Regions from separate parts of the Bacillus vallismortis genome, predicted to be linked through region 4. Evidence: riboswitches for the same ligand, from Rfam matches in the RefSeq annotation. Region 4 holds a riboswitch; each other region holds the start of a gene.

Region 1 (7,786 bases), 1.7 Mb from region 4:
GTCGAGTTGCAGACTGCGATCCGAACTGAGAACAGATTTGTGGGATTGGCTTAACCTCGCGATTTCGCTGCCCTTTGTTCTGTCCATTGTAGCACGTGTGTAGCCCAGGTCATAAGGGGCATGATGATTTGACGTCATCCCCACCTTCCTCCGGTTTGTCACCGGCAGTCACCTTAGAGTGCCCAACTGAATGCTGGCAACTAAGATCAAGGGTTGCGCTCGTTGCGGGACTTAACCCAACATCTCACGACACGAGCTGACGACAACCATGCACCACCTGTCACTCTGCCCCCGAAGGGGATGTCCTATCTCTAGGATTGTCAGAGGATGTCAAGACCTGGTAAGGTTCTTCGCGTTGCTTCGAATTAAACCACATGCTCCACCGCTTGTGCGGGCCCCCGTCAATTCCTTTGAGTTTCAGTCTTGCGACCGTACTCCCCAGGCGGAGTGCTTAGTGCGTTAGCTGCAGCACTAAGGGGCGGAAACCCCCTAACACTTAGCACTCATCGTTTACGGCGTGGACTACCAGGGTATCTAATCCTGTTCGCTCCCCACGCTTTCGCTCCTCAGCGTCAGTTACAGACCAGAGAGTCGCCTTCGCCACTGGTGTTCCTCCACATCTCTACGCATTTCACCGCTACACGTGGAATTCCACTCTCCTCTTCTGCACTCAAGTTCCCCAGTTTCCAATGACCCTCCCCGGTTGAGCCGGGGGCTTTCACATCAGACTTAAGAAGCCGCCTGCGAGCCCTTTACGCCCAATAATTCCGGACAACGCTTGCCACCTACGTATTACCGCGGCTGCTGGCACGTAGTTAGCCGTGGCTTTCTGGTTAGGTACCGTCAAGGTGCCGCCCTATTTGAACGGCACTTGTTCTTCCCTAACAACAGAGCTTTACGATCCGAAAACCTTCATCACTCACGCGGCGTTGCTCCGTCAGACTTTCGTCCATTGCGGAAGATTCCCTACTGCTGCCTCCCGTAGGAGTCTGGGCCGTGTCTCAGTCCCAGTGTGGCCGATCACCCTCTCAGGTCGGCTACGCATCGTTGCCTTGGTGAGCCATTACCTCACCAACTAGCTAATGCGCCGCGGGTCCATCTGTAAGTGGTAGCCGAAGCCACCTTTTATGTTTGAACCATGCGGTTCAAACAAGCATCCGGTATTAGCCCCGGTTTCCCGGAGTTATCCCAGTCTTACAGGCAGGTTACCCACGTGTTACTCACCCGTCCGCCGCTAACATCAGGGAGCAAGCTCCCATCTGTCCGCTCGACTTGCATGTATTAGGCACGCCGCCAGCGTTCGTCCTGAGCCAGGATCAAACTCTCCATAAAGTAATGGAGCGCAGATTAAGTTCGTCACATCCTGTGACAACATCTGCATGACCTGCATCGCGCAGGCCCCTGACTACGCACATCGCTGTGCGATTTATAAAAATGAATTAACAGGTACGTTTTGTCTTGTTTAGTTTTCAAAGATCATTTCGTTGCCTCTTAATGAAGCAGCTTTACTAATATAACATTTCGCTTCCATTTCGTCAACAACTTTTTTCAAATTGTTTTGAAGCTTCTTGTTTTGTCCGCTGTGCATCAGCGACGTTTAATAATATAACATCTGCATTTATTTATTGCAATAGTTTTTCTAAAAAAATCTATAAAATAAATAAACTATAATCCTCGGCATATCGTCCCTTCATGTCTTTAGCATATAACTATGTTAAAAGAACATATACATTCAATAGTGTGACCTTGTTGTTTTTTTCTCTTTTTAGTATAGTAGAAACGAATTAAATATTGATAACCACAAGGGGAGCATTAAAGCTGAGAGTGAGCGGTTACGTTCTGACCCTTTGAACCTGTTAGTTAACGCTGGCGTAGGGATGTGGCAAAGTCAAATGAATTGCAGATTGTAAAGCAGTGCGTGGAACTTTTCTCATCCTTCCGCGTGCTGCTTTTTTGTTGTCCTTTTGGATTGTCTATCAATGGAAGGGGATTTTTATGAATCAATCTAAGCAACTGGTTCGCCTTATTGAAATTGCAATTATGACTGCGGCTGCTGTTATTTTAGACATCGTCTCAGGAATGTTTCTCCGAATGCCTCAAGGAGGCTCGGTCTCCATCATGATGATTCCGATCTTTTTGATTTCGTTTCGGTGGGGTGTAAAAGCAGGCCTTACTACCGGCCTGCTGACAGGACTAGTTCAAATAGCAATCGGAAACTTATTCGCACAGCATCCTGTACAGCTATTTCTGGATTATATGATCGCATTCACAGCAATTGGGATAAGCGGCTATTTCGCTTATACTGTCCGCAAAGCAACGGCAGCAAAAAATAAAGGGAAACTGATTGTTTCAGTGGTCAGCGCAGTTTTTATCGGCAGTTTCCTGCGTTATGCGGCACACGTCATTTCAGGAGCTGTGTTTTTCGGCAGCTATGCTCCAAAGGGAACGCCGGTATGGATTTATTCATTAACTTATAATGCTACTTATATGGTTCCTTCATTCATCATCTGTGCAATTGTCCTTTGTTTATTATTTATGACAGCACCGCGTTTGCTTAAAATAGACAAAGCCTAACGTGACAACCCCCAGCGCAATCCGCTGGGGGTTGTTTTTTTGTTATCTGTTAAGAGATGTTTTCAAAGCAGAAAGATCCGGCCAGCCAAACCCTATTTCTTTCAGCCTTTCTCCTGCAATTTCAAAGCTGTCCTCCGCTTTTCTTTCAGGAGAATAGGCTTGATAAAATGAAATCGAGGGGTTTTGCTCAATTACCCAAACAAACATGTTTGAAAAGCCATGATGAAGCAAAAACTCTGCTCCTTTTGCTAAGAGCGCTCTGCCTGCACCTTGCCGCTGATGCTCCTCTAAAAGGTAAATCGCGTATAGCTCGCTGTCATAGCCTTCTTGTTCAGACCGAATAGGGCCAAATGAAGCAAAGCCGAATATTGAATCTTTTTCATCTTGAGCGACAAATACACCCTTTAACGAGCGGCTTTTCCATTTGTCTTCAAATTCCTTGTAGTCCAGGCCATTTAAGTAGTCAGCCGGGATGATGCCGCGATATGTTGTTCTCCAGCTGTCGACATGCACTTTTGCAATGTCTATTATATCCTCTAACTTTGCCTCTCTCACAGTTGCCATTTGGTTCTATCCTTTCATTAGTCATTCTTCTCTTGTTTGGACCCGTTTGCTTCTTTTATTTCATTTGTTAATTCGTGAAGGCTTTGTTTTACGTTTCCTTTTCCTGAAAAGTTCTCAATCATTTCTTTTACATCAATTCCCGATGAGGCTTTTAAGCTTTCTTGAAGGCTTGACATTAAGTTTGTCGCATAGCTGGTTACTTTGTTGGCGCCGCTTGAATCACTGCTTCCCCCTGTATCAACAACAGTGATTTTATCAATATTTGAAAGAGGTGATGCCACTTGTTTTGCGTATTCCGGAAGCATTTTTACGATCATATCGAAAATCGCAGCCTGTCCGTACTGTTCAAAAGCAGCGGCGATTTTCTCTTTTGCTTCCGCTTCCGCCAAACCTTTTAGACGGATAACCTCAGCTTCTGTTTCCCCTTTCGCTTTTTCAGCTTCTGCTTTTGCAAGTCCGTCAATTCTGACTTTCTCGGCCTCTGCCTTCGCCATTGCTTCTATACTGTACTTCTTGGCATCAGCTTCCGCGAGCTGTTTGGCTTTCTCAGCTGCGGCGGACTGCTCGACTGAATAACGGTCTGCATCGGCTTTTTTCTTTACCTCTGAGTCGTATTGGCGCTCCCGGCGAAGAATTTCTTTTTCTTCTAGTTCTATTTGTTTTTGGCGTTCAATAATTTTAACCTGCATTTCCTGTTCGGTGACTTGCTGGCGCGCTCTGGCAGTCTCTAAATCATATGCCTGGTCGGCATTCGCTTTTGCCGTATCTTGTTCTCTGCGGTATTCGGCTATTTTGAGCTGATTGGTTTTTTCAGCTTCAGCGATTTCCGTCGCCCGTTCAAGTTCTGATTTTTTTGCATCTTTATCGGCTTCTGCCCGCTTAATCCGGGTTTCTTTATCAGCCTCTGCTGTTGCGATATCAGCATCGCGTTTTACTTGAGCGATTCTCGGTTTCCCTAATGATTCAAGATAACCGTTTTTATCACGTACATCCTTAATGGTAAAGGAAACAATCACAAGCCCCATTTTTGCGAGATCCTGTGAGGCCACACGCTGCACCTCTTGAGAAAATTTTTCTCTGTTTTTATAGATTTCTTCAACCGTCATCGAGCCGAGAATGGAACGAAGATGGCCTTCTAAAACCTCACGCGCTTCCTGCTCACGGTCATCTTTTGATTTTCCTAAAAATTGTTCAGCCGCTGTAGCGATTTCTCCTATAGAACCGCCGATTTTAATAATCGCAGTTCCATCAGCCATTACTGGAACTCCTTGTTCGGTATAGACTTCAGGTGTCGAAACATCAAGTTTGCTTGATAATAGGCTTAGCGGCTCTGCCTGCTGGAAGACGGGAAGGACAAAGGTTCCTCCGCCGCGGACGATTTTAAGACGGTTGCCGCCTTCATCGACATGAACATTTTTATTTCCTAGATAGCTCCCCGTTACGATTAACGCTTCATCTGGTCCTGCCGTACGATACTTTGTGATAAAAACGGCTACCAGTGCAATGAATAAAAAGAATACAACTCCGATGACAATTATAATCGGCATTGTCATTTTACATTCCTCCTTGTTTTAAATAGGTTCATGCGGAGTAACCAAAAGAACTCCGTTGTTGATATCTACGACCAAAACCGTTGTCCCGTAACTGATCTGCTGATTCTCAAAGCTGACCGCTGATTTCGAGATGGTGCCGCCTATTCCTTCAATGACCACTTCACCAAACCCGTCTATAGGAACAGCGGTAATCACTTTGCCGACCCTTCCTCTTAGATCATCTTCTTTATAAACCAGTGATTCTTCTGCGGATGATAATGGGACCAGAACAAAAAAGTGAAGCAATATCACAAGGATAATCGAAAGGATGCAAGAGAAAAGCGCGATCAACAGGTGGGATAGGGGCAATATGAGTTCGCCTATATATCCGCCTGCTGAAAAACATGTAAAAAATGCGAGCGCCAAAGTCGGATTAAGAAAGGGAATGCCTTCTGACAGCCCTGCAAACACATCTCCGAAAAATAGAAATAATAGCGTAAGACTGCCCGCAATCATAAGCGTATAAAGATAAATCGTTTGTATAGGGACGCCAAACAACTCCAAATTCCTCATCCTTTCTGCATCAATGCATTGATGAACGGCTGCCGTTACCATTTATACGAGACATAACGAAAAAGGTTTCGAAATTTTTAGATAAAGTGTGCCATTTTGAAGTGCTTTATAAATGATAATTGCTTATATATATGGTAATGTCACTTTAGGAGGAGATATGATGAGTATCTTTAATGAAGCCAGATTAGAAACGTGGAACGAAGTCAAAGGGCTTTCTGACGAAAAGCTGAATCAAAAGCCTTCTGCTGAAGAATGGAGTATACGGGAAGTTCTTGATCATTTGAAAAAAATCGATATGGCCGCACAAATCATGCTGAAGGAGCGTGTAAAGGAAGCTCCTGTTAAAAAAGTTGAAGCGAAACCGCTTGAAGCTGCACAAGACAGAAACAATAAGCGAAAAGCCCCGAGTCACCTTGAGCCTGAGCATGGATTTAAGTCAGGCAGCCAAATGAAACGCGAGCTTGATGTGGTGAGAGAACAGCTGACGGCGGCAATTGCCTCTCTAAAAGAAGAAGATTTTGAGAGAGTGCTTCCGCATCCTGTGTTTCAAGAGTTGACTATCCGCCAGTGGATCGATTTTATCGGCCACCATGAAAAGCGGCATCTCAGCCAGATTAAAGAAATTAAAGAAAAGGTGGAAAGGGCCTGATTATTCAGACCCTTTCTGCTTTTCGTTTGGCTTTCCTATGATAGGAATGGACCTCTATTTCATCTCCAGCATAAACAGCGCCTGGCCTCTCAACAATACAGACAATCCCTCTTATGCCCAGTGCGTGGCGGACGAAAGCAGACGCCAGCTTCGGCTTGTCCGGATAATAAGACTGAATGACTTCTCCCGGCTGGATACACGGATCATTTTCTCCCTCACACAGCAAAGCGGCACCGCTCGGAAAAATGAGGCGGCTCCCTTCTTTTAATGAGGTAAAATCGTGGATTACGCTGACTGCGATATTCGCTCCGAGCCATTCCGGCAAAATACTCGGAACTTCCATTTTTAAAGCCAGCTCGTCACATTCCTCTATCGAAAAATTGAAACTTGTCTGCGATTGAAAATTTCAGTTCCCCTTGAAAACATTGGTTCTCTGGCTCCCGCTTTTTTGGTCAGTCCAAAATGCAAGTCACCGGGGATGCCGCCATAATCAATATCGAACTTGTCCTTCCGCTTGGTTACGAAGCTTTCTGTATCTGCAATATACAAGCCTTCTGTTTTTGCAGCCATACGCTTCCACATCATTCGGCACCTACCTTCTTCCTTAGCATTTCCATTTATTTTTCATTATCCAAAAAAATCCCGCTCTGTAAAGGAGCGGGACATCGTGTTATACCGTTTTAGGCGTAAGGTTAAAGCAGCGCTTGTAGATCCAATTGTATGCTTTTTCATTTAAGTCTCTAGGGTTTCCAAAGGTTTGCGGATCTTTCATCGCTTCTTTAGACAAGCGTTCGATCATATCAGGTGATACTCCCTGCTCTTCTAAAGTCGGCACTTCTAAATCTTCGACCAGATCATACATCCAGTTGACAGATGCTCTCGCTGCTTCTTCTGTTGTCATATTGCTAGTGTCAATACCGAACGCTTTCGCAATACGTGCAAATTTCTCAGGGTAGCCCTTCCAGTTGTATTCCATGACAGGTCCCATCATCGCGGCGACACATTGACCGTGAGCGACCGGGATAATACCGCCAAGCGTCTGGCTCATCGCATGAGCCGCTCCCGCTGATTCACTGCCGTAAGAAAGTCCCGCTAGCATCGCAGCCTGCGCCATTCCGTATCTTGCTTCCAAATCCTCTCCGTCAGCAAATGCTCTTTTAATGTAATGAGCGGCATATTCAATTGCCATTAAAGCAACTGCATCCGTGATTGGCTGTGCAAATCTCATTGTATAGCACTCAATGGCATGTGCAAGCGCATCAATTCCTGTCATGGCTGTTACATGCGGAGGCATTGAAACATGGAGCTCAGGATCAATGATGGTCAGGTGCGCTGCGATCAGCGGACCGCCTGTATTAAATTTGAATTCTCTTTCTTCATCTGTGATAACCGCCCATTGGGTTACTTCTGATCCTGTGCCAGCTGTTGTCGGAATTGTCGTCAGCGGAGGAATACGGTTTTCCAGCGGTTTTTTTCCATCTGCCGCTTCATAATCAAGCACGCTTCCTTCGTGAGTAGCTTCTACTCCGATTGCTTTTGCAGTATCCATGGAGCTTCCGCCTCCGACTGCCACCAATCCATTACAGTTCTCTTTTTTGTAAAGCTCAGATCCTTCATTCACCAGACGGACAGGCGGATTTGGCTCTACTTTATGAAAGAGCACCACTTCAATGCCCGCTTCTTTAAGTGATTCGATAACAGGATCAACGACGCCGGCTTTATAAATCCCAGGGTCTGTGACAAGGAGTGCTTTCGAAACGCCCAGCGCAGCTATTTCTTCACCCGTTTGCTTGACGGCTCCGATCCCGTGCTTAATCACAGTCGGAATTTCAAATGTGTGGAATTTGTGCATGCTTTCTACTTTCATATTTAATGTCATTATTCATCTCTCCCT
Region 2 (7,786 bases), 860 kb from region 4:
CAATAATACCAAGGGTTTAACCACCTTTGGTATTATTTTTTTGTGCTTATTTTTAAATGATCTACTGCCTACAAACTGCCCACTTCATAAATTAAGTATCTACAACAGACACGGCATCCTTTTATAGTAGTAGTCTTTTTAAACTTTACGTTTTTTTCAAGGCATCGCCAATAACGAACGGAAAATCAGACCATCTGAACCGGTAAAAGTTCACTCAGATGATATCCGTGCTGATAAAAAACAGGATAATGTACCTGCCAATAAGAGTAAATCAATTTTATAGGCGGCAGGGGTGGCGAATTTGAAACGGTTTGCATTGCACCGGAAGTCGAAGGGTTTAGGGCTGTATTTGAAAAGTACGGCCGTCAGGAAGGCGTTTTTGACCAAGTGAATATTATTGTGGCGCTCACCATGCAGGAAAGTGGTGGTCTTTAAAGACCTGGTGTCAAAGAATCCCTCACTTTTTATTTTTCAACTCCGAATGAAACATCTATATATTGCACAATTGATTTTTTAATTTCTCGACAGCCTGAGGAGTAAACCATGTGTTTACTCCTCTTTTTTCTGTTTAGATACAATGTATCTTTTTGTAATTCATCTTTGTAAAATTGAGGATGTTTATTTCTTTTAATCTTAAAAAGGATTACTTTTCAGAAGAGTTACCAAAAGTAATTCTTAAAACAATGCCCATAATAATAATTGCAATTAGTCCAATAATATTAACTATTGTTGAAATAGATTCATTATCTACAAAAATGTTAACAATAAACGAACCTGCAACAATCAATAATATCAAAGAATAAAAACTTTTTTTCACAAACACACTCCTATTGCAAAAATAATTCTATAAAAATATTGTAAAGTAGTTATAACGTGAAGAAAAGCATTAAACAATTGGTCATTGTAATCTGTTTCTCTCTAATTTTTACCACTATAACAATACCAATAGCTAACGTGAAAGAAAGTTCTAATGATGTTTCTTCTGAGCAAGTTAATGTAGAAGCTCAAATCATGAAAAGAACTCTCGAACCTCTATTAGAATTAATTGATCAAATGCCAGAGGATGTTGCTGAACAAGGAATAAACTCCGGTATTGAATGGTTAAACGTACATAAAGGGAACGAATTTGTAGGTTATGAATTTGTGGTTGATGGAGAAAACCTGACTGCTGTTAAAACCGCCCAAGAAAGTATAGGACCATTTATAGTACTGAGTACATGGAGTTGCATTTCTAGTGCTGCTAAAGCTATAGCAGTAAACGCTATCCCATGGGCAAAGATCTTAAAAGTTAAAAAAGCAGCAAAATTAATGGGCGGACTAAATTCAATGACAAAAACAATTATTACAGCTTATAAACATCAAAGAAACCTAGGACTTTCTAGAACAAATGCTATAAAAAAAGCCGTAAAAGTATCTACTAAGGCACTACCAGATGAAACTCAAAAAGTCGTACTAGAATTCTTTAGTTTAGGTGACGTTGTTGATAATTGTTTCTAATTGTTTTAAAAACGGGATACAAACAGGTTTAAATTATTAAAACCTAAATTATAAAAACCCTTAAAATAAAGGAGAAAGCATATTAGACATATATAATATGTTTTCTCCTTCGTAATGGATTACAGACACAGTCAAGATATTGTTGTTGAAGCCCACTCACCAATCGCTCACGGTGCAATTCTTGATATAAACGATACAGAGCATTTATTAAGGTTTCAATTTGGGTTTTACCTTCCGAAGAATCTTTTCGTGAACTGACATCGTACACCTAAATATGAGAAAGTTGGCGCTGAGTGCCAATAGGTGGGTGGTATGCCAATTAATGGCGAAAATGATCGACTGGGCTTATCAAAGAAAACACCAGACTATGAAGAAGCAAAAGGTGAAGAGACAAAGTTAAAGGAGTAAAACGTGTGTTTACTTCTCTTTTTTTATTGTTGGATTCCTTTTACAATTTGCGATGTTCAGGACATTTTTTAAACACACTAGAAAATAAGGTATTTTTGTGCTTTTTTTTTAAGCTCCATGAATTGCCATCAAATGCAAGGCGTAGTAACTTTTCGAAAAACTTTTGTCGGTTGATACGCAGGGTTCAAGGCTTATCAATCATTGTTTGACTAAAGATATGGAATAGTTTAGGATGAAAGTAAATATTTATATTTTATACACTGGGGGAGCTTTTAGAAGCTGAGAAGAGACACAAGTCCTGACCCTTTGAACCTGATTTGGTTAACACCAACGTAGGGAAGTGAAAAAAATAGAGAGATTTTTTATCTTATCTATATTTAAGCCACTTTCCATATGAAAGTGGCTTTATTTATTTTGAAAGGGGATATTAAAGTGACAACTAAAAAAGTTTTTTTAGCAGGACCTTTTAAAAGTTTAGTAGATGTGAATACTGGATTGATGAGTTTACATGAAAGGGAGAAGTTAGAGTCATTAATTTCTTTTTTTGAAAATGAAGGATGGTTAGTTCATAATGCTCACAAGCGAGAAGGATGGGGGAAAGATTTCATGACACCCCAACAATGCACTAAAATTGATTTTGATGAAATACGCTCTTGCGATCTTTTTGTAGCTTTTCCTGGCTCACCGGCTTCTCCTGGAACGCATATAGAAATAGGATGGGCTTCTGCCTTGAAAAAAAAGATAGTGTTATTACTAGAAAATGAGAGGGATTACGCATTCTTAATTCAAGGGTTAAGCGTAGTAGCTGATGTTGAATACATTAATTTTAAAGGTACTGATGATTTATTAGAGAAGATTAAAAGTATCCTTATGGAATACAAGGTGGAATCTTAATGAGAAAGAAAACTTTTCATGAAGCATATATGGAAACCCTATATGACATCTATTATTACCCTGAATTTTTAAATTCACCGCGTGGACAAAATAGCAAAGAAAAATTGAACTATCATCTGACCCTTGAAAATCCAATAGAACGTGTCACTTACTTACCCTCTAGAAAAACAAATATCGTGTTTAATTTTGCTGAAGTTTTATGGTATTTATCGGGGAGTAACAACTTAGATTTTATTAGTTATTACAATAAAAAAATGCCTTTATATTCAATGAATAAAAAAACATTAACAGGTACTGCGTATGGACCTAAAATATTTGAATTTGGAAACGCAAAACTAAATCAATGGAATAGAATAAAAAATCTTTTGACACAGGAAGACATTGATTCAAAAAGGGCATTTATTCAAATATTCGATGCCTCGGAACTCTTCGTTTCTGGCAATATTGATGTTTCTTGTACAATAGGTTTGCAATTTTTCATAAGAGAAAACAAGTTATACATGTCTTCCATAATGCGTGCAAATGATGCATTTCGAGGAATGATTAGTGATCTTTTCTCTTTTACATTTATGCAAGAATTAATGGCTAGAGAACTTCATTTAGAAGTCGGAGAATATTTCCATAATGTTGGTTCCATTCATATCTATGAGTCCGACAACGAATGGGCAAAAACAGTACTTGAGGAAGCTAAAACTCATAATGATACCTCGGCTTTTGAATTTCCTAAAATGCCTACCGGGAATAATTGGCCTTTTATTGAAACAGTTTTAAAATATGAGTCTTTGCTTAGAAAAGATCAAATTTCAATGTCAAGGCAGGATATTGAAACTTTAGATTTACCTGAATATTGGGAACAAATTCTCTTACTTTTTAGTATATATCAGCATATTGCTTATAAGCGAGATATGGATCATTCATTATTTCAAAGCTTACTTCCTACTTATCAGTTTTTTGTTAAAAATAAGTGGTTTAATTACTTTTCAACTAAACAAAAGGAGGAAATTTAATGAAAACTTCTTGGAAAGAAGACAGTGTTGCTGGTAAATTCGATGCTTATAACGACGTTTTAGAACAAACATTAGGTTTTGAGTATGTTTTTCGTAAATTTGATAAAGCGGATATTAAAAAGGTGCTCGATTTTGGCTGTGGACCCGGTAAGGTAGCATATAGGTTAGCTGACAGAATAGATTGCAATGTAATCGCAGTAGATGAATCAAGTAAGATGTTGGATATAGCAAAGAAAAAAAGAAAACATTCACATGTCGACTATCATTTAATTGAACATGATAACCTTTCCTTCTTACCAGATCATTCAGTTGATGCTGCTATGGCCTGTTACGTCTTTATTAATACAGATAGTGATCAACGTATCAAAAGAATTATGGGTGAAATTTTTCGTGTGTTAAAACCAGGTGCTTCTTTTGTTATACTGGATACAAACCCTGACTCAACTGGAAAAGAATTTTCAACCTTTCGCAACGGAATACCGGGGAAAGAGTATTCTTATGGAGAAGAAAGAAATGAGTGGCTTCATGTTCCTGAACAAGAAGATTTAATTTTAAATGACTTTCATTGGCCGAAGTCAATGTACTATAAACTTTTATCTAATGTAGGCTTTGAAAGTGTAACATTACTGGAACCAACGTTAAACGATATTGACGGAGAGCAGTTAAAGGCCATCGAACAAAAATTTAAATTTAATAATTGGAAAAGTGAAAAGGAATACCCACCTTTTATCATTTTTGAAGCAGTGAAACCTACCTTAGGAGGAGTATGAGTTGACGGATATCTATAAAGCACTTTCGATTGCTGGAACAGATCCAACCGGGGGAGCGGGAATTCATGCAGACTTAAAAACCTTCCAGGAGCAGCAAGTATTTGGAATGGCTGTTATTACATCAGTTGTTGCTCAAAACACACTTGGTGTGAAGAGTTTTGAGGAGGTATCTCTGAATAATATATCTCAGCAAATAGACTGTGTCATCGGAGATATAAAACCAGATGCTGTAAAAACTGGTATGCTTGCAAGCGTGGATATTATAGAACTGATAGCTGAAAAATTAAAAGCGGCTAAAATCCAATCGTATGTGATGGACCCAGTTATGGTTGCTAAAAGCGGTCATCATCTGCTTCATAAGGATGCCGTTAATCATTTGAAAAAATTATTAATACCTCAAACAACTGTTATTACACCAAATATTCCAGAAGCAGAAGTAATCATCGGCAAATCAATTAAAACTGTACAGCAGATGCGCGATGCTGCTAAAGAAATTGTGGAAGTATACGGGGCAAAGAGTGCTGTCGTAAAAGGGGGGCATATGAACGGAGAAGCTCGTGATATTATGTATTTTGATGAGGCCTTCGAGGAGTTTGTTTCCCCTCGCTTTGATACAAAACATACCCATGGGACAGGCTGTACTTTTTCTGCTGTCATCACTGCAGAGCTAGCAAAGCAACACAGTATACCAGAATCAGTAGCAACTGGAAAAGAATTTATCTCAGCAGCCATTAAACATCCTATAGGGATTGGGAAGGGACAAGGGCCTACAAATCATTTCGCGTATCGCTCAATCATTAACCCCACGACAGCTACTTAAGGAGTGTTATGATGATCTATAAGGAATATGATGTATTTTTATTCGACTTAGACGGAGTTATTTATATAGGAGACAAAGCTTTACCAGAAGCTGTTTCTTCTTTAAAACGCCTCCGTGAAGAAAAGAAATCCATTCGTTTTTTAACGAATGATCCCTGTGTTACAAGAGAAACGATTGTTAAAAGGCTTCATAAGCTTGGTATTTCAGCAAGTATTGATGAAGTGATTACTTCGGGGTGGGCAACAGCTGATTACCTTGTTAAGGCTGGAATAAAGAGAGCATATATATTAGGAAATGATGAACTTAAAAGCGAGATTCGAAAAGCTGGTATTGATCTTGAAGAAGACCTAGCAGAAGCTGTTGTCATTGGATGGGATCACAATATTACTTTTCAAGATATACATAAGGCGGTAAATCTCATCCGCAGTGGGGCTTCATTTATTGCTACAAATGGGGATAAAACATTTCCCACCGCTAAAGGACCAGCTCCAGCTACAGGTGCCATAGTTGAGGCTGTTAAAACGGGAGCAGATAAAGAGCCCATCATCATTGGAAAGCCGGAGTCTTCAATATTTGAAAAAGTACTTGAGTCCTTTGAAGACAGAGAAAGATGCGTCATGATTGGAGATACACCTGAGACAGATATTATTGGAGCGAACCGAATGGGTATACCTTCTATCTTAGTTTCTGATCAAAATACTTTATTTCCTGTAGAACATGACTTTAGAAATCCAGATGTTGTGATACGCAATTTGAAGTATTTGTTCGATAGTGAAGTTATGATAGAAGTACGTGAGAAACCAGATTATCAATGGACAGAACAAGTGAAAGCTGGAGTCGCTGGAATAATAATCAAAGAATCAAGTTCGGTTTTATTAATGAAGCGTGCTGATAATGGTCTATGGGGCATCCCTTCAGGACATGTGGAACCTGGTGAATCAGTTGAACAAGCGATAATAAGAGAAATAAAAGAGGAAACCGGATTAACTGTTAAAGTTTCTAAAATGATAGGAGTTTATTCAGATCCAAGCTCACAGACATTTATTTACCCTGACGGAAGAGTCAGTCACTTTATTACCAACTGTTTTCAATGTGAAGTGATTGGAGGGACATTGAAAAAAAAGACAGAGGAGGCCTTAGAAATTAGGTATTTTAATATTCACGAGTTACCAGATACTCTATTGCCAATGCATCCTAGGTGGTTGGAAGATGCTTTAGCACAGAAAAACCTTGCTTTTATTCGTTAAATTGACTTTATATTTTCAATTAGTAAGATGAAGTATCCGATGAGGTATGCAAACAAGTGTGAAGGGAATCAAATAGAGAAGATGCCAATGATTAAATTGGTATCTTTTTTATTTTTCATCCCTACAGATTTATCCTTGATGAAGTATCAGTGATTATTTTGTACACAAAATGAAAGTAACTTTATGTAAACATAGAAATGGAATGAGCCTTCACACTTGCGATATAGGATCTGAAAAACAAAGAATTGCAAAATGAAAAAAGACTGGCATGTCGAATTGGGGGCGTTAGGAATAACAAATAAAGAAGCAACCCCTATTTGGATACAAATACAAGAAAAAATCGTATACGATGTTGGTAAAGTACTATACGAAAAATTCTTGAAACTCTTAAAGCCACGATAATCAATTAAATATACAAGATTTAAAGAACTGAGAATGTAAAAGCTTTCTTTCTCTTTATTTCAGCTATTTTAAAAGACCTGACACCAATGACATGTCATGTAACTTTCTGGTGATGAAAAAACTCCATTTTCACTCCACAATATGAGTAATTCATTGTAAACCAACATAATCAAAATGAATAAACACTGATATATAAAGGGTTTGTAACAGAAAGCACAGTTTCACTTTATTGAGGGCCTAGTGGGTGAATAACCCGTGGAGGTTCATCCTCTCGACCGCATCAAAAATACCAAGGGTTTTGACGACCTTGGTATTTTTTTGTGTTCATTTTTATATGTTCTACTGTCCACAAACTTTCCACTTACCTAAAGAAAGTCATCTTATTTATCAGCATATCCTTCTGTTTGTTTGGATATGGGAGTCCGTAAACATCAATTGTTGTTTTTGCAGAACCATTGGGTACTGGATAAATTCTAAATGTAGTGGGAAGGGATATATGGACAGAAGAAGTTATGAAATTTACTGACTGTGGTTTAACAATTTAAAATTTAGAAGAATTGAAATAGGGTGTGAATCAATAAACCTTAAAAGTCATGCTATCCCAGAAAAACTGGGATTTGTATTCGAAGGGACTTTGACAATCTGTAGATGGCACCAAGCTGACTGATACTTATAGAATTGTCTTACTCATCCTTTTAGAAAGTCTAGAACTTATTGTTGATCTTCATACGATCTTCATAC
Region 3 (7,786 bases), 220 kb from region 4:
CATCGGCACCATCGGATTAATCAAAGCTGTGAATACATTCAATCCAGAAAAGAAAATCAAGCTGGCGACCTATGCCTCACGCTGTATAGAAAATGAAATCCTCATGTATTTAAGAAGAAACAACAAAATCCGATCAGAGGTTTCCTTTGATGAGCCGCTAAATATTGATTGGGACGGCAATGAGCTTTTGCTTTCTGATGTGCTCGGCACTGACGATGACATTATCACAAAAGACATAGAAGCAAATGTAGATAAAAAGCTTTTGAAAAAAGCGCTTGAACAGCTTAATGAGAGGGAAAAGCAAATCATGGAGCTGCGGTTTGGGCTTGTCGGTGAAGAAGAAAAGACCCAAAAGGATGTAGCGGATATGATGGGAATTTCTCAGTCCTATATTTCGCGTCTGGAGAAAAGAATTATAAAAAGGCTGAGAAAAGAGTTCAACAAAATGGTGTAAAAATTTTTGTGGTTTGGAACCCCTTGATTTTACAGGGATTTCCTGGATTCGACTGTTTTTCGGTCTCCGTGCAGTGCATATTTTTCCCACCCAAGGAGATACTTAACGTTGTACAGCAGCTCCTGTAGGGAGGGAAAAAAGTGTCGAGAAATAAAGTCGAAATCTGCGGGGTGGATACCTCCAAATTACCAGTACTCAAGAATGAAGAGATGAGAAAGCTGTTTAGGCAGCTGCAGGATGAAGGCGATGATTCAGCGAGAGAAAAACTTGTAAACGGGAACTTGCGTCTTGTCTTAAGTGTCATTCAAAGATTTAATAACAGAGGAGAGTATGTTGATGACTTATTTCAGGTCGGCTGCATCGGACTAATGAAATCCATTGATAATTTTGACCTAAGCCACAATGTTAAGTTTTCAACATACGCTGTACCTATGATTATCGGAGAAATCCGCAGGTATTTACGCGATAATAACCCGATTCGTGTTTCAAGATCACTCCGGGATATCGCTTACAAGGCACTTCAGGTAAGAGAGCGGTTAATCAGTGAGACAAGCAAGGAGCCGACTGCAGAAGACATCGCAAAAGTTCTTGAAGTACCGCATGAGGAAATCGTATTTGCGCTCGATGCTATCCAGGACCCGGTTTCTCTATTTGAGCCGATCTATAACGATGGCGGAGATCCGATCTATGTAATGGACCAAATTAGTGATGAGCGCAATAAAGATTCACAATGGATTGAAGAGCTAGCTTTAAAAGAGGGCATGAGAAGGCTGAATGATAGGGAAAAAATGATTTTGAGAAAGCGGTTCTTCCAAGGGAAAACACAAATGGAAGTAGCCGAGGAAATCGGGATTTCCCAAGCTCAGGTGTCCAGGCTTGAAAAAGCGGCTATCAAACAAATGAATAAGAATATTCACCAATAATGAAAAGCCTTTAAAACAGTTTTTGTTTTAAAGGCTTTTCTATTGATTGCACGTGGTTTACGTCTTGGAAAAAATAAGGTATCCTAGTCTGTACAAAGTTTTATGAAAATTTAAATAATTATCAAAGGCAGTAAAGAGGGGGACCACGATGATTTTGCAGCTTGACAATGTCTCACTAAAACGAAATGGAAAATGGATACTGAAAAATATTCATTGGAAGGTGGAAAAAAAGGAAAATTGGGTGCTTTACGGGCTGAATGGAGCCGGCAAGACCGCGCTGTTAAATATGCTTTGCTCTTATTATTTTCCAACATCAGGCGAGATGCAGGTGCTTGGCCATGAATTTGGCAAAACGGAGCTTGGGGAGAAGCTTAGACGGAAAATCGGCCTCGTCTCAGCGGCACTTCAGCAAAAATTTTATCCGGCAGATTCAGCATTTGAAATTGCTTTGAGCGGAGCTTACGCTTCAATTGGATTATATGAAACGCCAAGTGCGCAAATCAGGGAAAAAGCGATCGGTTTGTTAGAGGACTTGGGGGCAATTGAATATGCGGACCGCCGTTATGAGACGCTTTCTCAAGGAGAAAAACAAAGAGCTTTGATTGCAAGAGCGCTAATGGCCGATCCTGAGCTGTTGATACTGGACGAACCAGTGACAGGGCTGGATTTTATTGCCCGGGAAAAGCTGTTAGATACGATTACATACATTGCAAGTAAAGAAAATGCGCCATCGATCCTTTACGTGACTCATCATGCGGAAGAAATTTTGCCGGTCTTTGACAAAGCCCTTTTATTAAAACAGGGAGAGGTCTTTCAATCGGGAGAAATGAAGGGAATGCTTACTGATCATATACTTTCCGCTTTTTTTGATACGCCAATCCATGTATTATGGAATCAGGGCCGGCCGTATTTAACAAGAGCCGAGCCGATCACGAATGCCTGACAAACTCATATTGATTCATCCTAGGGGTGCTTTTCGAAGCTGAGAGAGACATAGGTCTCAACCCTTTTGACCTGATCTGGATCATGCCAGCGGAGGGAAGCGGTGAAAAATTCGGAGTACATAGGACTCTGTTTATTTTGATGAAGCCGTTTCATACATGTGAAACGGCTTTTTGATTTTTAAAAAAGGAGCGGATGACATGAAGCCACAAATAGACTCTCTGATAAAAAGAGCGGAAGGTCAAAAGGAGGAGCTTATTCAGCTAGCAAAAACGCTGATTTCCTATAAAACACCTGCTCCGCCTGCAAGAAATACAGCCGGCATTCAGTCATGGGTTGCAGAATTTTTAAAGAAAAATGGATTCTTGATCGACAAATGGGACGTGTACCCGGGAGACCCCAATGTTGTAGGCTTGCTAAAGGGAACAGATTCAGCAGATTATCATAGCTTGATCATCAATGGCCATGTAGATGTGGCAGAGGTAAAAGAGGATGAGGAGTGGGAGGATGATCCATTTCACCCAATTGAAAAAAACGGTCTCTTAATCGGGCGAGGCGCTTCTGATATGAAAGGCGGAATGGCGTGTGTGCTGTTTGCGGTGAAATTGATTCGTGAAGCCGGTATTGAACTTCCCGGTGACTTGATTCTGCAATCGGTGATCGGGGAGGAAGTTGGAGAAGCCGGCACGCTTGAATGCTGCAAAAGGGGCTATCATGCTGATTTTGCAGTTGTGGCGGATACGAGTGATATGCATATACAAGGCCAAGGCGGAGTCATTACAGGCTGGATTGAAATCAAAAGCAGTCAAACGTTTCATGATGCGACGAGGCGGAATATGATTCACGCAGGCGGGGGAACATTCGGAGCAAGCGCAATTGAAAAAATGGCAAAAATCATTGCGGGGCTCGGTGAACTAGAACGCCACTGGTCCATTATGAAAAGTTATCCCGGTTTTACACCAGGCACAAATACGATTAACCCGGCTGTCATAGAAGGCGGCAGACATGCGGCTTTTATAGCGGACGAGTGCCGGCTATGGATCACAGTCCATTTTTACCCAAATGAAACCCATGAACAAGTGGCAGAGGAAATAGAAGATTACATCAACCGCCTGAGTGACAGTGATATTTGGCTGAGGGAAAACCGCCCTGTTTTTAAGTGGGGAGGCTCTTCTATGATTGAAGACAGAGGAGAAATTTTCCCGGCACTGGAAGTTGACCCATACCACCCAGGCGTCTTAGCGCTTACGGCGTCTCATGAGGAGGTGAAACGGGAGCGTCCGGTTATGGACGTTTCTCAATCCGTTACAGACGGGGGGTGGCTGTATAATGCCGGCATACCAAGCGTAATCTACGGTCCTGGTGATCTGCACAATGCACACTCTGTGAACGAGGAGGTATCGATTGAGCAGCTGATAGATTACACAAAAATCATGCTTGATTTTATCATCAGGTGGTGCAGCGGTAAAAAAGAACAGTAACTACGAAAATTTCTTCTTGCTGACAAGGTTCAGCCCGCCCGTTCATATACTTGAAAAAAGGACGGAAAAAGGACGTGATGGAATGATCAGCATTTCTGAATTTCAGGTGAAGGATGTCGTTAATGTCTCAAACGGAAAAAAGCTGGGGAGCATTGGCGATATCGATATCAATGTGACCACAGGCAAAATTCAGGCAATCATACTGGGGGGAAATGGGAAAGTTCTCGGATTTTTTGGAAAAGAAGAGGAATTGGTCATTCCATGGCGAAATATAGTAAAAATCGGGGAAGATGTGATCTTGGTCCGATTAAGTGAGCCGCATGCATAACCTGTTTTGTATGCCGTTGATTGGCAAATGCCGGAAGCCTAGATTCTTTCGGCACATTTCATTTAGAAATATGCAAATCGGCGCTCAACGAATGCAGAAAGATGTGGTAAAATAAGTGGGAAATTCCGCTTTTTTTAATGTTTGTCGAAAGGTTGGATCACCATGAATACATATCACCCATTCAGTCTTACCACACCTCGACACTCATGATACAAGACTGGACACAAGCGATTCAAAACGACAGAGAAGTCATCGCCGGGTTTACAACGAAAAACGGCGGTGTCAGCCAGAAGCCTTTTGAATCGTTAAATACAGGATTGCACGTTCATGACAAAGATGCAGATGTAGTTAAAAATCGTGAATATATTGCCGATATGTTTAATATTGATTTGCAGTCTTGGGTATTTGCTGATCAGACACACGATAATCGCGTCCAAAAAGTGACGCACAGTGATAGGGGAAAAGGCGCCCGTGAGTATCAGACAGCTTTAAAAGCAACAGACGGGCTCTATACAAATGAAAAGAATGTATTTTTGGCATTATGCTTTGCTGATTGTGTGCCTCTTTTCTTTTATGATCCGGTTACATCGCTTGTCGGGGTTGCCCATGCCGGGTGGAAAGGCACTGTCAAACAGATTGGCAGAGAAATGGTGAAGCAATGGGCCGAACAGGAAGGTTCAAATCCCTCAGATATTTATGCTGTGATTGGACCGTCTATCAGCGGAGCATGCTATACGGTAGACGATCGAGTCATGAATGCTGTCCGCGCATTGCCGGTTTCGGCAGAACGTGCCGTAAATCAGACGGGACAGGGACAATATCAGCTTGACTTGAAAGAACTGAACCGCCTCATACTGATCGACAGCGGTTTGGCAAATGAACAGATCTCTGTCAGCGGTTTATGCACGGAAAGTGAGCCGTCTCTTTTCTATTCACACCGCCGCGATCAGGGGAAAACTGGACGGATGATGTCCTTTATCGGAATGAAGGAGGCATAAAAGATCTTGCGTGTTGTTGATCATTTACGACATATAAACGAACGAATAAACGAAGCATGTAACAGATCGGGCCGCAGCTCCGATGAAGTTACGGTTATTGCAGTCACGAAATATGTATCGCCTGAAAGAGCACAGGAGGCAGTGGATGCGGGCATCACCTGCCTCGGAGAGAACCGGGACGCGGAACTGCTCCGCAAACAGGAAATCATAAAAGGGAATCCGGAATGGCATTTTATCGGCAGTCTGCAATCAAGAAAAGCAAAAGCCGTTGTCAATGCGGTTTCTTATATCCATTCCTTAGACCGGCTCTCATTAGCGAAAGAAATTGAAAAACGGGCTGAAGGTACTGTCAAGTGCTTTGTGCAGGTCAATACCTCTCTTGAGCCTTCTAAACACGGCATAAAAAAAGAGGAAGTCATTCCATTCATACAGGAGCTTTCCGGTTTTAGCCATATCGTTGTGGCCGGACTGATGACAATGGCTCCGCTGACTGATGATCAAGATCAGATCAGAAGCTGTTTCAAAGCGCTGAGAGAACTCCGTGACCAGGTTCAGGAGCTAAAACAGCCGAACGCTCCGTGTACAGAACTGTCGATGGGCATGTCAAATGATTTTGAAATTGCAATTGAAGAAGGGGCTACTTATATTAGAATCGGCTCATCGTTAGTCGGAAATGAAACAGGGGGTGTACAGCAATGAGTATGAAAAATAAACTGAAAAACTTTTTCTCAATGGAAGATGAAGAATACGAATATGAATATATTGAGACAGAGCGGGAATCTGACGGGGAGCAGGAGCAAAAAGAAAAGCCGGCTTACGCTGCCCAAAAACCTGCGGGCAAACAGAATGTAGTGAGCTTGCAAAGTGTTCAGAAATCCTCTAAAGTGGTGTTGAGTGAGCCGCGCGTTTATGCGGAGGCGCAGGAAATAGCAGACCATTTGAAAAACCGGCGGGCAGTTGTCGTCAATCTTCAGCGGATCCAGCATGACCAGGCTAAGCGAATTGTTGACTTTCTAAGCGGAACCGTTTATGCCATCGGCGGCGATATTCAAAGGATCGGCTCTGATATTTTTCTCTGCACGCCTGACAACGTAGACGTATCAGGCACAATTTCTGAGCTCATATCTGAAGACGAACATCAGAGGTGGTAAAGCGAGATGATCCTTTATCAAGTTTTTTCGGTTTTAAGCTTATTAATTACAATATACTCATTTGCCCTGATCATATATATTTTTATGTCATGGGTGCCGAGTACAAGAGAAACAGCGGTCGGGCGGTTTTTAGCCCAGATTTGTGAACCGTATCTCGAACCATTCAGAAAAATCATCCCGCCAATCGGAATGCTCGATATTTCACCGATTGTGGCTATTCTTGTGCTTCGGTTTGCGACAACCGGCTTGTGGGGGCTTTATCGCATGATTGCGTTTTAAAGTGACAGTTTGATAGGGGCTTGGCAGCAGCCAAGCCTCTTTACATAGAAGGGAAAGACGATGAGCGATATCTATCAGCACTTCAGAAAAGACGAGCGGGCCTTTATAGACCAGGCGCTCGAATGGAAAAGAATTGTCCAGGAACAGTACAGAATGAAGCTGACCGACTTTTTAGACCCTCGAGAGCAGGTCATCCTCTCTGCTGTTACGGGACAGGCCGATGTTGGACTTGCTTTTTTCGGCGGCTATGACAGAGCGGAGCGAAAACGGGCGATCCTGTATCCAGAGTACATCACTCCGGAAGAGTCGGATTTTGAATTGCAGGCGTTTCACGTCCGGTACGCTGAAAAATTTGTCTCAGTAGATCACCGTGCTCTGCTTGGTGCATTGATGGGCATAGGCTTAAAGCGGCAAAAATTTGGTGATATCGTGTTTTCTGAGACGGCAGTGCAATTGATTGTCTCAGCCGATACCGCTGATTTTGTGGCGGCACAGCTGACCCAAGCAGGGAAAGCGGCGGTCAGCCTTGAGAAAATTGACTTGTCAGACCTTAACATTCCAGCAGTTGATGTCGAAATAAGAGATGACACGGTTTCTTCTTTAAGGCTTGACGCCGTCTGCGCCTCTATGAGCAGACAATCCCGCCAGAAATCACAGACGCTTGTAAAAAACGGCCTCGTGAAAGTGAACTGGAAGGTAGTTGAAGATCCTTCATACATAGTGGCAGAAGGGGACATGCTGTCTATCAGAGGCTTTGGCCGCTGCAGCTTAACAAAAATCGAAGGAAAAACCAAAAAAGACAAATGGAGAGTAACGTTTGAACGACAAAAATAGTCGGTTTTTCAGTTTTTTTCTCCATCTGTGCAAAATTTGTTTTATAATGTGAACTAGATAACCGTACTGAAATGTAAAAATGGAGGTGGCATCATGCCATTAACGCCAAATGATATTCACAACAAGACGTTTACAAAAAGCTTTCGCGGATATGATGAAGATGAAGTAAATGAATTCCTAGCGCAAGTCAGAAAAGATTACGAAATTGTTCTCCGTAAGAAAACGGAGCTGGAAGCGAAAGTCAATGAACTTGATGAAAGAATCGGACACTTTGCCAATATTGAAGAAACGCTGAATAAATCGATTTTAGTTGCTCAAGAGGCGGCTGAAGACGTAAAACGCAATTCTCAAAAAGAAGCAAAGCTGATCGTTCGGGAAGCGGAGAAAAACGCTGAT
Region 4 (7,786 bases):
TGTGGCAACACGATCCTGTTGTGTTTGTTTTTTGACGATTCCCGGGACCCGCCCTAGCGCGAGATGCTCGGCTTCTTTTTCTGTCAAGACAGTTGGATTCATCGCTTTTACTCTGTTCATCGAAAGAACGTCAGCAGATGCTGCGTCAGCTTTTATAAAATAAGTGCCCTTTGGATTTTCAAGGGTCATGTCATATGTTTTTTTATCCTTTGATTGTGTTACTTTCGTAACCTCGCCTTCATAAGAGGCTTCGATTTTTTTTACGACATCATCCTTTGACAGTACATCATCATGGATTTGCCGAATGATGAGAAACATACAGATGATGACGGCTAAAACCGCTGCTGCCGCAACAGCTGCTGCCTTGATTGTTTTGTTCATCTGCCTCCCCCGTTCTGTTCTTTGAATTGCATAGTGACGGTTGTCCCTTCATCCGGATTGCTTTTGACAGACAGCCCAATGCCGTGTTCATCGGCGATTTGTTTGGCAATGGAAAGGCCTAAACCTGTTCCCCCTGTTTTTCTGTTCCGCGCCTCATCCGCCCGATAGAACCGTTCGAACAGGTGCGGGATATGCTCCTCATCTATTCCGATGCCTTCATCCCTTACTGACAGAAACGGAAGTCCATTCCTCGTTCCTGCTGACATCACAATAGGTTTTTCACTATACTTTATTGCATTATCGAGCAAAATGGTCAGCAGCTGCTTGATGCGTTCTTCATCAGCTATTACAAACAGGCTTTTTTTATCTGTTTCAAGCAAAATGTCCTGCTGATAGACAGGCTGGAGCGTTTGAATGACGGTGCGCGACACTTCAACCAGGTCGATTGTTTTCAACTCAAGATCAAGTCCTTCATGGCTTTTTGCCAGCGCCAGAAGCTGATTGGTCAGTTTTTTCATATGCAGCGCTTCTGAATAAATTGCTTCTATCGATTCTTCAAGCACTTCCGGCTTTTTTGCTCCCCACCGCTTCATCAGACTGCTGTAGCTTTCTATAATCGTGAGCGGAGTTTTCAGTTCGTGTGAAGCATCTTGAACGAACTGCTGCTGTTTATCGTAGTGCTCTTTCAGCATCATCGCCATCTCATTAAATGTCAGCCCCATCTGATATAACTCGTCGTGCGACTGTCCTTCCAAGGAAATCGTTTTGAATGCTTTCTCCCGCTGTATGTCTTTCATCGTCATCATTAATCGTCTGATCGGATTGATGATATGGCGGGCCAGCAAGCTGCCGGCAAAAAAAGAAGCGATACAAACAGCGGCACTTGCAGCGATTAAGATGATTTTCAGCAGAAACAGACTCTCTTCTGTGTTCTCCAGCCTTTCAACCAGCTGAAGAGATACCACTTGCCCATCAGCCCAAATCACCGGAACAGCAGCTTCAGCAAACAGTTTGCCGTCATGTTTCCTTACATCTGCCGTTTCCCCGCTGTGAAAAGAGAGTGGGAAATCTTTATACCCTTTTTCTTTTGTTATGGTCATGACAGCTTTTTGATCACCATTCACTACACGGACCATGCCGTTTGCTGGAAGGTAGGCCTGCAGCATGTCCTGCAAAGCCACTCCCTCTGTTTCAGCAGCATGCAGCGCTTCGGCAATGGTATCCGCCTCATCAGCAAGCCGAGCCGCATCCTTTGATGTCAGCCCAGCCGAAAAAATGAGATAGACTGCCGTGTGGACCAAAATCAATAAAATCAACAGCGATATGGATGTATACAGATGAATTTTGGTCTTTAGCTTCATCGTTTACCCCTTAATGGCATAGCCGACCCCGCGAACAGTATGGATCAGCTGTTTTTCGTAAGGATAGTCCAGTTTTTTTCTGATGTATCTGATGTAGACATCGACCACATTTGTATCACCGATATAATCAAATCCCCATACTGTGTTTAAAATCTGCTCCCGTGTCAGCACTTGCTGCGGATGTTTCAGCATATAGACGAGCAAATCAAATTCACGCGGCGTTAATTCTACCTCTTTGTCTCCGCGTCTCACTTCACGGGTTTTTTCGTTCACCCGCAAGTCGTCATATGTAAGAAAGGTGCTGATACCTTCTGTTTTTGTTTCATTTTGGCGCAGCGCCGCCCTGATTCTTGCAAGCAATTCCTCAATTTCAAATGGCTTGGTGACATAATCGTTCGCTCCGATGTCCAATCCTGTTACCTTATCAGGTATACTGTCGCGCGCCGTTAATAAAATAACTGGTGTGTGCGAATCTGTTTTTCTTAAGCGGCGCAGCACTTCCAGGCCGCTAAGCCCCGGAAGCATGACATCAAGAAGCACCAAGGAGTACCCTCCTTCTATGGCCGCGTTCAGTCCTTCTGTGCCATTGTGTTTAACGGTGACGCCATATCCTTCATATTCCAATTCCAGCTGAAGCACTCTGGCGATTTTTTCCTCATCTTCCACAATTAATAGGTTCCCTTTTTCCAAATCCGACCACCCTCTCCTGTCCCAATATGAAAAAATGATTTCTTTGTTTACAAAATGATTCTTATCATCTATTATGATGTCAACATAAAAAATTGTATACGGAAAGCACTAGGGGTGCTGTTTTTGGCTGAGATAAAGCGCGAGAGTACGCGCTTTGATCCCTTATGACCCGATCTGGATAATACCAGCGTGGGGAAGTGCAGGTTGACCGAATGGTGTATTTTTTTGTGCGCTTAATCGGTCTATGACTGCATATTCCCTTAGGATATGCAGTTTTTTATTTTACCAAAAAACAGGGGGTTAAAGAAATGGAACACATATGCGGCACAAGCAGAATCGCCGGTTTTCGGTTCTCTTTATATCCGATGTCGGATGATTTTATCAGTGTGATCAAGTCTGCGCTGAATAAAACCGACACATCTAAGGTTTGGGCGAAAACCGATCATATCAGCACAGTTCTGCGCGGTTCAATTGATCATGTATTCGACGTTGCCAAAGCGATTTATCTTTATGCGGCGAACAGCGCAAAACACATCGTCATGAACGGGACGTTTTCCATCGGATGCCCGGGCGATACCCAAGGAGATACATATCTTTCCGCAGACGAGAAGCGTGTCAATGAAGAGGCTATCCGGAGCCTGAAAGCGGAAGCGCCATGCCAATTTGCCCTTTATCCGATGAATGAGCCGGATTATATGGGCTTAATCATGGAAGCTGTCGACATTGCGAAAGCAGAAGGCACATTCGTACAGGGTGTCCATTACGCGAGTGAGCTTGATGGGGATGCGCATGACGTATTCAGGACATTGGAAGCCGTTTTCCGCATGGCTGAGCAGCAAACAAAGCACGTAACCATGACTGTGAATCTCTCAGCTAACAGTCCATCAAGAAAAAACCGAAAGCAGGGATAAAATGAAAAGCTGGAAAGTAAAAGAAATTGTCATCATGTCCGTTATCAGTATCGTTTTTGCCATTGTTTATTTATTATTTACGCATTTTGGAAACGTACTCGCAGGTATGTTCGGGCCAATCGCCTATGAACCGATTTATGGCATTTGGTTTATCGTTTCTATCATTGCCGCGTACATGATTCGAAAACCGGGTGCGGCGCTTATTTCTGAAGTGATCGCCGCTCTCGTTGAATGCCTGCTGGGAAATCCGTCCGGCCCGATGGTCATCGTCATCGGCATCGTTCAAGGTCTCGGGGCTGAAGCTGTATTTTTCGCGACACGCTGGAAAGCATACTCTCTTCCAGTCCTTATGCTGGCGGGAATGGGTTCTTCAGTAGCCAGCTTTATCTATAATCTTTTTGTTTCTGGCTATATCGCCTATTCACCAGGCTATCTTTTCATTTTGCTCATGATCCGTCTTGCTTCCGGCGCGCTTCTTGCGGGACTTCTCGGAAAAGCTGTCAGCGATTCTCTCGCTTATACGGGTGTGTTAAACGGAGTGGCGCTCGGAAAGGAACTGAAAAAGAAACGGAAACGGATATCAGAACATGCAAGCCTTTGATAAGCTTCTGACGGTTGACCAGCTCAGCTTCTCTTATGAAGAAGACGAGAAACCGGTATTTCAAAACATCTCGTTTGCGCTTCAAAAAGGAGAATGCGCTTTATTGTTAGGACCGAGCGGATGCGGAAAAAGCTCGCTCGCCCTTTGTTTAAACGGTCTTTATCCGGAGGCTTGCGACGGCATACAGTCCGGACATGTGTTTTTATTTCAAAAACCGGTCACAGATACCGAATCTGTTGCTCAGCATGCCGGGGTCGTCTTTCAGGACCCGGATCAGCAGTTTTGCATGCTGACGGTAGAGGACGAAATTGCTTTCGGGCTGGAGAATCTGCAGATTCCAAAAGAAGAGATGACAGAGAAGATCGATGCCGTTTTAAACACATTACACATTCCACATGTAAAAGAAAAAACGATATCCACTTTGTCAGGAGGACAAAAACAGAAAGTTGCTCTTGCCTGTATACTGGCCATGGAGCCTGAGCTGATTATATTAGATGAGCCGACTTCTCTATTAGACCCTTATTCAGCGCGGGAGTTCGTTCATATGATGAAAGATCTTCAGCGGGAAAAAGGCTTCAGCCTCCTTATCATTGAGCACCAGCTTGATGAATGGATACCTTGGATTGAGAGAACCATTGTACTGGACAAAGAAGGCAAAAAAGCGCTGGATGGCCGAACGGTAGATGTATTTCAGCACGAAGCGGAAACCTTAAAGAAACTAGGTATCGCAATTCCAAAAGTGTGTGACCTGCTGAAAAAGCGCAGCATCCCTTTCACTCTATCAAAAGAGCGACTGTTCAAAGAGCCCTTTCCTCCCTGCCATGCCGAAAAGAAAAAAGTTCATTTCGGGGAGAGTGTGCTGGAAGTCAGCAGCCTTTCGTTCGCAAGAGGGCAGCAGACGATTTTCGAAGACATCGGTTTTTCATTGCGTGAAGGCACTTTGACGGCGCTTGTCGGCCCGAACGGCACCGGGAAATCAACGCTCTTATCCGTCCTCGCCCGTCTGATGAAGCCGAAAAGCGGAAAGATTCTTCTATATGGAAAGCCGCTGCAATCGTATAAAGAAACTGAACTGCGAAAACGAATGGGATTTGTTTTTCAAAACCCGGAGCATCAGTTCGTCACAGGCACAGTATATGACGAGCTGCTGTTCGGCCGGAAAGTAAATGCTGAAACTGAGAAAAAAGCGCAGCATCTGCTGCATCGTTTTGGTCTTGCGCATTTGGCTGATCATCATCCGTTTGCCATCAGCCAAGGGCAAAAACGGCGCCTGAGCGTCGCCACCATGCTCATGCATAACGTAAAGGTTTTATTATTAGACGAACCAACCTTTGGCCAGGACGCCCGCACGGCGGCTGAATGTATGGACATGATTCAGCGTATTAAGGAAGAAGGAACCGCTGTTCTTATGATTACACATGATATGGAGCTTGTCTCTTCGTATGCCGACAGCGTCCTTGTCCTGCACGATACGAATTTGGCTTTTGACGGATCTCCAGCGCAGCTATTTTCTCAGGAAAAGGGGCTTGTCCAAAAAGCAAAGCTTACCCTTCCCCTTTTATATGAATGGATGGCCTGCCAGAAGGAGGTGCGTGATGAAGCAGCCGTTACATCATATTAATCCGGCAGTAAAAGCGGCGGCGGTTTTTTGCTGTGTCGTCATGCTATCGTTCATTTACAACCCTTACACCCCTGCGTGTTTTTATGTCATCATCGTAGCGGGTGTCCTAGTGGCGGCCAACATCCCATTGAAAAAATGGTTTTTGTTTACGATTCCGTTTTTGATTTTGGCATTCGGGTGCGTATGGACAGCCGCTGTTTTTGGAAAGGTTCCGACAACTCCGGATAATTTCTTGTTTCAGGCCGGCCCTATCTCGATCAACAGTGATAATGTCTCTGTCGGCATCTCTCTCGGTTTTCGGGTTTTGTGCTTTTCCGCCTTATCAATGATGTTTGTTTTTACGACCGATCCGATTTTATTTATGCTGAGCCTTGTCCAGCAGTGCAAGCTCTCACCAAAGCTCGCATATGGCGTTATTGCAGGCTTTCGTTTTCTTCCTCTGTTAAAGGATGAAATCCAGCTGATCCAGCAGGCCCATAAAATCAGAGGAGGAGCGGCAGAGAGCGGGTTTATTGAGAAAATCAGCGCCTTAAAGCGGTATACCATCCCGCTTTTGGCAAGCGCCATCAGAAAAGCGGAGCGGACAGCGCTCGCAATGGAATCGAAAGGGTTTACAGGAAGCAGAAACCGGACATATTACAGGACCCTTACCGTTAACCGCCTCGACTGGCTGTTCTTGTGCCTCATTCTCTTGCTATTCGCAGGATCTTTTCTCGTATCCTTATGTTTTGCCTCATAAAAAATCCGCTATCGGCGATGATAGCGGATTTTTTCTTATTGATGATAGTTTAAAGCCTGGGCAAGATTGGTTTTAATTGTAATATTCGAAAAATCAATCCCCAGCTGTACAGCGGTTTGCGCGATTTCCGGCCTGATTCCTGACAGGGTTGACCTGACACCGATTAAAGTGAGCGCCTCGATCAATTTAAAGATTTGGTGCGCCACCATCGTATCAACCACAACCACACCTGATAGATCAATTAATAGATGCTCCACGCGCCTTTTTGCACAAGCATGAAGCGTGTTTTCCAGAATGAACTTTGCCCGCTCAGTATCAATGTCTCCGACAAGCGGCAGCAGAGCTGTTGATTTGCTCAGGGTAATGACAGGCGAGCTTAATTCCAAAATCATCTCTCTCTGGGCGTTTAACTGCTGTTTGGCATTCGCTTCAGCGTGATCAACGAATGTATAAATGGTAAAATCAAAAACTCTTACAATCAAATCGGCCCATTTTTGTTTCTCCTCCGGTTCAAGCGCCGACTCATTTTCTTTTGCGAACTTCTCAAGATACTTCGTATATAATCTCCGGTTTCTCATAAACTCCCGAATCACATACTGAACCGGAGTGTCGAGATGCTTTTGATCGTTCGTCAGTTCAATGACCCACTCTTGAAATTCTTCGAGAAATTGTTTTTCCGGTAAAACATACATGTTATTCAGATGCCTGTAAAACTCTCTGTCCTGCTCTTTCAATTCTTCCGTTACAGATGCATTATGTAAGGCGTAAAGCGAATTCGGATCACTTTCCTCCATTGTTTCAATCCATTCCTCTGCCATTTGTTCCACATGCTCTGAAAAAAATGCATATAATTTTTCATTCAGTTTCATCACACCGCTCCTTTCCCCAACACTATTATAACTTGACTGACAGCTGAATCCTAGTCATACATGCTGAGCCATCCAATATTTTGAAATTTAATCATTCTTTGGGGTGTATCCTATTTTTTCAAAATGCTTCAAATGGCTCTGTCCGAGCGGTTGCTTTTTTCATATAATATGAGGCAACACCCTTGAATCCACTTGCAAGCATAAAAAAGGAGGGCTTTTTTATGAATGGTGAAATCCGCTTGATCCCGTATGTGACGAATGAGCAGATCATGGATGTAAACGAGCTTCCTGAGGGCATTAAAGTGATTAAGGCGCCAGAAATGTGGGCAAAAGGGGTAAAAGGCAAAGATGTAAAAATTGCAGTATTGGACACGGGATGCGACACAAGCCATCCAGATTTAAAGAGCCAAATCATCGGCGGAAAAAACTTCACGGATGATGACGGCGGCAAGGAAGATGTGATTTCCGACTACAACGGACACGGCACACACGTCGCCGGAACGATTGCAGCTAACGATTCAAACGGCGGCATTGCCGGAGTCGCGCCTGAGGCAAGCCTATTGATTGTAAAGGTTCTGGGCGGCGCAAACGGAAGCGGCCAATACGAATGGAT

What was found. A riboswitch is a leader RNA that binds a small molecule or an ion and turns the genes downstream of it on or off. The one in region 4 is predicted to bind thiamine pyrophosphate.
Region 1: linked by a shared signal. The riboswitch ahead of thiT (energy-coupled thiamine transporter ThiT) and the one ahead of BV11031_RS11405 (HMP/thiamine ABC transporter substrate-binding protein ThiU) in region 4 are both predicted to bind thiamine pyrophosphate.
Region 2: linked by a shared signal. The riboswitch ahead of BV11031_RS15675 (nucleoside 2-deoxyribosyltransferase) and the one ahead of BV11031_RS11405 (HMP/thiamine ABC transporter substrate-binding protein ThiU) in region 4 are both predicted to bind thiamine pyrophosphate.
Region 3: linked by a shared signal. The riboswitch ahead of BV11031_RS10280 (acetylornithine deacetylase) and the one ahead of BV11031_RS11405 (HMP/thiamine ABC transporter substrate-binding protein ThiU) in region 4 are both predicted to bind thiamine pyrophosphate.

Annotation. Positions count from the first base shown of each region.
Region 1 covers NZ_CP026362.1:401,465-409,250, reverse strand. Annotated here, with positions in the region: rRNA gene BV11031_RS02225 (16S ribosomal RNA) at 1-1,332, opposite strand, end outside; TPP riboswitch at 1,794-1,895, shown strand; gene thiT (energy-coupled thiamine transporter ThiT) at 1,996-2,574, shown strand; gene BV11031_RS02215 (GNAT family N-acetyltransferase) at 2,617-3,138, opposite strand; gene floT (flotillin lipid rafts scaffold protein FloT) at 3,156-4,691, opposite strand; gene BV11031_RS02205 (NfeD family protein) at 4,710-5,234, opposite strand; gene BV11031_RS02200 (DinB family protein) at 5,404-5,892, shown strand; partial or broken gene BV11031_RS02195 (MOSC domain-containing protein) at 5,897-6,474, opposite strand; gene gbsB (choline dehydrogenase) at 6,563-7,771, opposite strand.
Region 2 covers NZ_CP026362.1:2,961,736-2,969,521, reverse strand. Annotated here, with positions in the region: partial or broken gene BV11031_RS15685 (endopeptidase) at 274-429, shown strand; gene BV11031_RS22675 (hypothetical protein) at 644-817, opposite strand; gene BV11031_RS15680 (hypothetical protein) at 874-1,497, shown strand; partial or broken gene BV11031_RS22980 (lipoprotein) at 1,810-1,905, shown strand; TPP riboswitch at 2,158-2,261, shown strand; gene BV11031_RS15675 (nucleoside 2-deoxyribosyltransferase) at 2,338-2,799, shown strand; gene BV11031_RS15670 (thymidylate synthase) at 2,799-3,806, shown strand; gene BV11031_RS15665 (class I SAM-dependent methyltransferase) at 3,806-4,576, shown strand; gene thiD (bifunctional hydroxymethylpyrimidine kinase/phosphomethylpyrimidine kinase) at 4,578-5,396, shown strand; gene BV11031_RS15655 (HAD-IIA family hydrolase) at 5,405-6,643, shown strand.
Region 3 covers NZ_CP026362.1:1,884,392-1,892,177, reverse strand. Annotated here, with positions in the region: gene sigE (RNA polymerase sporulation sigma factor SigE) at 1-454, shown strand, start outside; gene sigG (RNA polymerase sporulation sigma factor SigG) at 595-1,377, shown strand; gene BV11031_RS10285 (ABC transporter ATP-binding protein) at 1,526-2,320, shown strand; TPP riboswitch at 2,333-2,435, shown strand; gene BV11031_RS10280 (acetylornithine deacetylase) at 2,520-3,800, shown strand; gene BV11031_RS10275 (YlmC/YmxH family sporulation protein) at 3,883-4,128, shown strand; partial or broken gene pgeF (peptidoglycan editing factor PgeF) at 4,291-5,126, shown strand; gene BV11031_RS10265 (YggS family pyridoxal phosphate-dependent enzyme) at 5,133-5,825, shown strand; gene sepF (cell division protein SepF) at 5,822-6,277, shown strand; gene BV11031_RS10255 (YggT family protein) at 6,284-6,556, shown strand; gene BV11031_RS10250 (YlmH family RNA-binding protein) at 6,617-7,390, shown strand; gene divIVA (septum site-determining protein DivIVA) at 7,484-7,786, shown strand, end outside.
Region 4 covers NZ_CP026362.1:2,104,778-2,112,563, forward strand. Annotated here, with positions in the region: gene BV11031_RS11390 (PepSY domain-containing protein) at 1-381, opposite strand, end outside; gene BV11031_RS11395 (ATP-binding protein) at 378-1,742, opposite strand; gene ykoG (two-component system response regulator YkoG) at 1,746-2,432, opposite strand; TPP riboswitch at 2,533-2,645, shown strand; gene BV11031_RS11405 (HMP/thiamine ABC transporter substrate-binding protein ThiU) at 2,741-3,343, shown strand; gene BV11031_RS11410 (ECF transporter S component) at 3,345-3,944, shown strand; gene BV11031_RS11415 (ABC transporter ATP-binding protein) at 3,931-5,565, shown strand; gene BV11031_RS11420 (HMP/thiamine ABC transporter permease ThiX) at 5,540-6,304, shown strand; gene rsbRB (RsbT co-antagonist RsbRB) at 6,340-7,173, opposite strand; gene isp (serine protease Isp) at 7,395-7,786, shown strand, end outside.